2 linked regions of the Streptomyces collinus Tu 365 genome follow. The protein of the gene in region 1 interacts with the protein of each later gene in a pairwise test. Links are inferred from orthologs where the notes say so. Each region holds a gene or a part of one and is shown on either strand. Other genes may lie near its edges.

The links.
Region 2: the proteins of ftsZ (region 1) and B446_RS13800 interact in binary tests that used the Escherichia coli proteins (3 or more experiments, as listed by UniProt). The link is inferred for Streptomyces collinus Tu 365 from one-to-one orthologs.

What each region holds. Positions count from the first base shown.
Region 1 is NC_021985.1:2,538,213-2,541,267, forward strand. The notes cover bases 12-3,000. They hold ftsZ (cell division protein FtsZ), read right to left. Parts: upstream 2,116-3,000; coding sequence 907-2,115; downstream 12-906. Other genes in these bases: B446_RS10860 (YggS family pyridoxal phosphate-dependent enzyme), read right to left, coding at 12-175; pgeF (peptidoglycan editing factor PgeF), read right to left, coding at 182-910; B446_RS10875 (cell division protein FtsQ/DivIB), read right to left, coding at 2,394-3,000. Outside these bases: more of B446_RS10860, read right to left, coding at 1-11; more of B446_RS10875, read right to left, coding at 3,001-3,055. UniProt on the Escherichia coli protein: Essential cell division protein that forms a contractile ring structure (Z ring) at the future cell division site. The regulation of the ring assembly controls the timing and the location of cell division.
Region 2 is NC_021985.1:3,192,613-3,195,654, reverse strand. Bases 16-2,991 are described here. They hold B446_RS13800 (rod shape-determining protein), read left to right. Parts: upstream 16-981; coding sequence 982-2,001; downstream 2,002-2,991. Other genes in these bases: mreC (rod shape-determining protein MreC), read left to right, coding at 2,166-2,991; ndk (nucleoside-diphosphate kinase), read left to right, coding at 255-668; B446_RS13810 (DUF4233 domain-containing protein), read left to right, coding at 16-191. Outside these bases: more of B446_RS13810, read left to right, coding at 1-15; more of mreC, read left to right, coding at 2,992-3,042. UniProt on the Escherichia coli protein: Forms membrane-associated dynamic filaments that are essential for cell shape determination. Acts by regulating cell wall synthesis and cell elongation, and thus cell shape.

The DNA.
Region 1 (3,055 bases):
CCACGTGACGCACACCGAGCTCCGACAGGATCCGCACGTCGCTCGCCGGGTACGTCTTGGTGACCACGATCAGGGTCACCTCGTCCCGCTCGCGCCCGGCCGCCGCACAGGCGGCGGCGATGCGCTGCTCCACTTTCGCCAGATTCGCGGCGAGTTCTGCCTTACGTTCCGTCATGCCCCATCAGTCCAGCCAGACATAACCGGCGAGCCGCCCGGTGGTGCGGTCGCGCCGGTAGGAGAAGAGGTCGCCCGACTCCAGCGTGCACGCCGGAGACTGCGCCCGGTCGTCCACCCCGAGCCGTTCGAGCTGGGCGTGCACGCCGGCGCCCACGTCGACCGCCGGTGTGCCCCAGCTCGTCTCGGCGTGCGCCGCCGGCTCGACGGCGGCCACCTCGGCGCGCATCGCCTCCGGCACCTCGTAGCACCGGCCGCACACGGCGGGGCCGGTGCGGGCGACGATCCGGCCCGGCTCGGCGCCGAGTTCGGTCATGGCCCGTACGGCGGCGGGGACGACCCCCTTGATCATGCCGGGCCGCCCGGCGTGCGCGGCGGCCACGACGCCGGCGACCGGGTCGGCCAGCAGGACCGGTACGCAGTCGGCGGTGAGGACCGCCAGGGCGAGCCCCCGGCGGGTGGTGACGAGGGCGTCGACCTCCGGCACGGGCTGCGCGCCCCAGGGCTCGTCCACGACGGCCACGCCGGCGCCGTGCACCTGGTTCATCCAGACGACGAGTCCGGGGTCGAGCCCGAGCGCCTCGGCCGCCCGTTCCCGGTTCGAGCGCACGGACCCGGGGTCGTCGCCGACCGCCCCGCCGAGGTTGAGCTCCTCATACGGAGCGGCGCTCACCCCGCCCCACCGGTCGGTGAAGGCGAAGTGCGCGCCGCTCACGCTCTCGCGCTGTCCTATCACTTCAGGAAGTCCGGCACGTCCAGCTCCTCGGCCGCGCTGTCCGAGTAGGTCCGCGGCGACGGCGGGACCGGCGGGGCCACCGGGATCTCGGCGACCGGCTCGGGCGCCGGCTCCGGGTCCTCCTTCGGCGTCACGCTGCCGAGCGAGCCGAAGGACGGGCGGCTCTCCGGCTGCCGCGCCGGAGCGGGCTCCTCGCGGCGGGCCGGGGCCGGCGAGGAGGAGGCCGAGCCGAGGACGTTGTCCCGGCGGGCCGGCGGCTGGCCGCCGTCGAATCCGGCCGCGATCACGGTGACCCGGACCTCGTCGCCGAGGGCGTCGTCGATGACGGCGCCGAAGATGATGTTGGCCTCGGGGTGGGCCGCCTCGCTGACCAGCTGGGCCGCCTCGTTGATCTCGAACAGGCCGAGGTCCGAACCGCCGGAGATGGAGAGCAGCACGCCCCGGGCGCCGTCGATGGACGCCTCCAGCAGCGGCGAGGAGATCGCCATCTCGGCGGCGGCCACCGCGCGGTCGTCGCCGCGGGCCGAGCCGATGCCCATGAGGGCGGAACCGGCCTCGGACATGACCGACTTGACGTCGGCGAAGTCGAGGTTGATCAGGCCGGGGGTGGTGATGAGGTCGGTGATGCCCTGGACACCGGAGAGCAGGACCTGGTCGGCCGACTTGAAGGCGTCCAGGACCGAGACCTGGCGGTCCGAGATGGACAGCAGCCGGTCGTTCGGGATGACGATGAGGGTGTCGACCTCCTCGCGCAGCTCGGCGATGCCGTCCTCGGCCTGGTTCGCGCGGCGCCGTCCCTCGAAGGTGAACGGGCGCGTGACCACGCCGATGGTGAGGGCGCCCAGCGAGCGCGCGATGTTGGCCACGACCGGCGCCCCGCCGGTGCCGGTGCCGCCGCCTTCACCGGCCGTCACGAAGACCATGTCGGCCCCCTTGAGGACCTCCTCGATCTCCTCGCGGTGGTCCTCGGCCGCCTTGCGGCCGACGGCCGGGTTGGCTCCGGCGCCGAGTCCGCGGGTGAGTTCACGGCCGACGTCGAGCTTCACGTCGGCGTCGCTCATCAACAGCGCCTGTGCGTCGGTGTTGATGGCGATGAACTCGACGCCCTTGAGACCGACCTCGATCATCCGGTTGATGGCATTGACACCACCGCCGCCGACACCGATGACCTTGATGACTGCGAGGTAGTTCTGCGGTGCTGCCACGTCGAAGGCCTCTCGCCTCGAATTACGTTGTCGCCGCGGGGCGGTTCCCCGCACCGGGACGACTGATGCCGAATGGGACGGTCCGAACGCCGACCCGAACCCTAACCTTGAAGTTTAGGGTTACCAGTGTGTCTGTTCCCTGGAGTCTTCTGAACAGGACACTAAGTCGACAAGTGGCGCCCGTTCAACGAACACGCCGAACCTCCCGTTTTTCTTTTCACCCTATGTGATCAGCCATAGCAGTGCCCAACCAGGGTGCTGGCCTGCGCTGATGTGCGTCAACTCCCCGATGACGCAGGGGCGGTGGGCACGCTGACATCGAAGTGCCGTGCGCCGGGAACTGCTTTCATGAGTGCTGTGAGGGCCCGTGCCTTGGCGCGGCCGTCCTCGCCGCTGCCCCACGCGACCGAGCGCCCGTCGCCCAACTCCAGTGAGATGTCGTCGTAGGAGCCGACTTTGACGGTCCGGGTCTGCCGCGCCACCGCCGCGGGCAGGTCGCCGCCGACCCGCACGGCCTCGCGCACCAGCCGGTCGGTGCCGAAGCGCCGGAAGCTCGCGGCGCCGGAACCGGAACGGGACGCGGTCAGTTCCAGTACCGGAACGCCTTTCGGCGCCTGCGAAACCGTGGCGAACCGGACACCGTCGTCGTCGACTTCCACGAACGTCCCGGCTTTTCGGACAAGGAGCACCGGGGTGCGTTCGGTCACTTTCAGACCGATTCCGTGCGGCCAGGAACGGACGACGTCGACGGTGTCGATCCGGGGCAGTTTCCGGCGCAGGCGGGCCTCGACGGCCTCCGTGTCGACGGAGACCAACGGCGCCCCGACCGGCACGGAGGCGGCCTCGCGCACGTCGGCGGGGGTCAGCATCCGGGTGCCGGAGACCGAGACGCGCTCCAGGCGCAGCCACGAGGAGCCGTACAGCAACCAGGCGCAGCCGC
Region 2 (3,042 bases), 650 kb from region 1 along the record:
TCGCCCTCGGCTGGGCCCTCCAGCTCGCCCTGGTCGCCTCCGGTGTCTTCGTGCCGACCATGTACTTCATGGGCGCGGTGTTCGCCGCCCTGTGGTGGGCGTCGGTGCACTTCGGCCGAAAGGTGGACGAGGCGAAGGCCAGGTTCGCGGCCCAGGCGGAAGCACCCTCCACTACACCTGACGCTGTGTGACGGGCGGCCCGACACGCCCTGTAACCTCGTCCCACCGCACACGTCAGTAGTAAGGAGCCCTCCGTGAGCCAGCGCACCCTCGTCCTGCTCAAGCCCGACGCCGTCCGTCGGGGCCTGACCGGCGAGATCATCAGCCGTATCGAGCGCAAGGCGGGCTGGCGGATCACCGCGCTGGAGCTGCGCACCCTGGACCAGGACACCCTGGAGCAGCACTACGGCGAGCACAAGGGCAAGCCCTTCTACGAGCCGCTGGTGGAGTTCATGGCCTCCGGCCCGGTCGTCGCGCTGATCGTGGAGGGCGAGCGGGTCATCGAGGGTCTGCGCGCGCTGGCCGGCCCGACCGATCCGATCGCCGCCGCGCCCGGCTCCATCCGGGGGGACTACGGCGTGATCGTCCGCGAGAACCTGATCCACGCCTCCGACTCCGAGGAGTCCGCCGAGCGTGAGGTGAAGATCTTCTTCCCGGGCCGTGCCTGAGGCGCGCCGGACGGAATTTTCCAAGAATTTTCTGAGTGAGCGTCAGCTCGCCCTCGGGTGTCTGACCTGGGACGGCCGTACGTTTTCGGCCGTCCCTCGGCATATGCGTTGCCGATCGGGGGAACGCGTGCCCCCGATGGCCCGTCTCCGAAGGCGAGGCGCCACGCCATCTGCTGACAATGGCGGAGACCCTCGCGCAGTGTTCGCGCAGGCGCGTTTACGATAGAAGCCTTCACGTCACAGCACCCGCCTCGCCGACCTGATATGCCCTCAAAAGCTCAGGAAGGCCAGATGAATCCGGATGGGGAACTCAATGTCGTTCATCGGCCGTGACATGGCTGTCGACCTCGGGACCGCCAACACGCTGGTGTACGTCAGGGGCCGCGGAATCGTTCTCAACGAGCCCTCCGTCGTCGCGATCAACACCAACACGGGCGGCATTCTCGCGGTCGGTGCGGAAGCGAAGAAGATGATCGGCCGGACGCCCGGGAACATCGTCGCCGTACGCCCGCTGAAGGACGGCGTGATCGCCGACTTCGAGATCACCGAGCGGATGCTGCGCTACTTCATCCTGAAGATCCATAAGCGTCGGTATCTGGCCAGGCCGCGCGTGGTCGTCTGTGTGCCCTCGGGCATCACCGGCGTCGAGCGCCGCGCCGTGATCGAGGCGTCCTCCCAGGCGGGCGCGCGCCAGGTGCACATCATCGAGGAGCCCATGGCCGCGGCCATCGGCTCCGGCCTGCCGGTCCACGAGGCCACCGGCAACATGGTGGTGGACATCGGCGGCGGCACCACCGAGGTCGCGGTCATCTCGCTCGGCGGCATCGTCACCGCCCAGTCCATCCGCGTCGCCGGCGACGAACTGGACAACGCGATCATCCAGTACATCAAGAAGGAGTACAGCCTCCTGCTGGGTGAGCGCACCGCCGAACAGATCAAGATCACGATCGGCTCGGCGTACGACCTCGACTCCGACGAGCACACCGAGGTCCGCGGCCGGGACCTGGTCTCCGGCCTGCCGAAGACCGTCGTCATCTCGGCCGCCGAGGTGCGCAAGGCGATCGAGGAGCCGGTCAACGCCATCGTCGACGCCGTCAAGACGACCCTCGACAAGTGCCCGCCGGAGCTGTCCGGCGACATCATGGACAGGGGAATCGTTCTGACCGGCGGCGGAGCTCTGCTGCGCGGCCTGGACGAGCGGTTGCGGCGCGAGACCGGCATGCCGATCCACATCGCCGAGGATCCGCTGGACAGCGTGGCGCTCGGATCGGGCAAGTGCGTCGAGGAGTTCGAGGCGCTCCAGCAGGTCCTGGACGCCCAGCCCCGCAGATGACGTGACACGCCGATTCCGCCGTACGAGACGTTCTCCTCTCGTGCGGCGGATCGTCGCTATCGAGGCATAAGCTCCCCCCACATGGGCCCCTTCGGTCGGCGCTCCCCGAGCGGCGCCTCAAGGGGTCCCCGAATTCCTATCGAGGAAGGGCACGGCCGCCGCACGTGAGGGACACCAAAGAGAGCCGGCTGCTCCTGGTCCTGCTGATCGCCATCGCGTTCGCGCTGATCACGGTGGACATCCGAGGAGGCCGGAACTCACCGGTCGACGGCGCCCGGCACGCCGCGGCCGCGGCGTTCGGCCCCATCGAGAACGGCATGTCCTCGGCGGTCGACCCCGTCGGCAACGCCGTCTCCGCCGTCCGCGACTCCGGCAGCCGCCACGACCGGCTCGCCGCGCTGGAACGCGAGAACGCGGCCCTCAAGGCGAAGCTCGGCAGCGACGACCGCAACCGCAGCCGCCTGGGGCAGCTCGACAAGATGCTGAAGCTCGCCGGCGAGGGCCAGTACGGCATCAAGGGCGCCCAGGTCATCGCCATAGGGTCGGCGCAGGGCTTCTCCTGGACCATCACCATCGACGCCGGCGCGAGCGACGGCATCCGGCGCGACATGACCGTCCTGAACGGCGACGGTCTCGTCGGCCGGGTCACCACCGTCGGCCCCGACACCTCCACCGTCCTGCTCGCCAACGACCCCGACTTCACCGTCGGCACCCGTATGGAGAACGGCGACGAACTCGGCTTCGCCTCCGGACAGGGCGACCGCCCGCTGCGCGTGGAACTCCTCAACGGCAAGGCGGAGGTGAAGAAGGGCGACCGCCTCGTCACCTTCGGCTCGCAGGCCGACAAGCCCTTCGTACCCGGCGTCCCGGTCGGCGTGGTCTCCCGCGTCGACCCCTCCGGCGGCGGCCTCACCCGCACGCTCTACGTCACCCCGTACGTCGGCTTCACCAAGCTCGACATCGTCGGCGTGGTCGTGGCGGCCCCGAAGAAGGACCCCCGCGACGAGGTCCTGCCGGCCAAACCCAAGCCGACCCCGACGC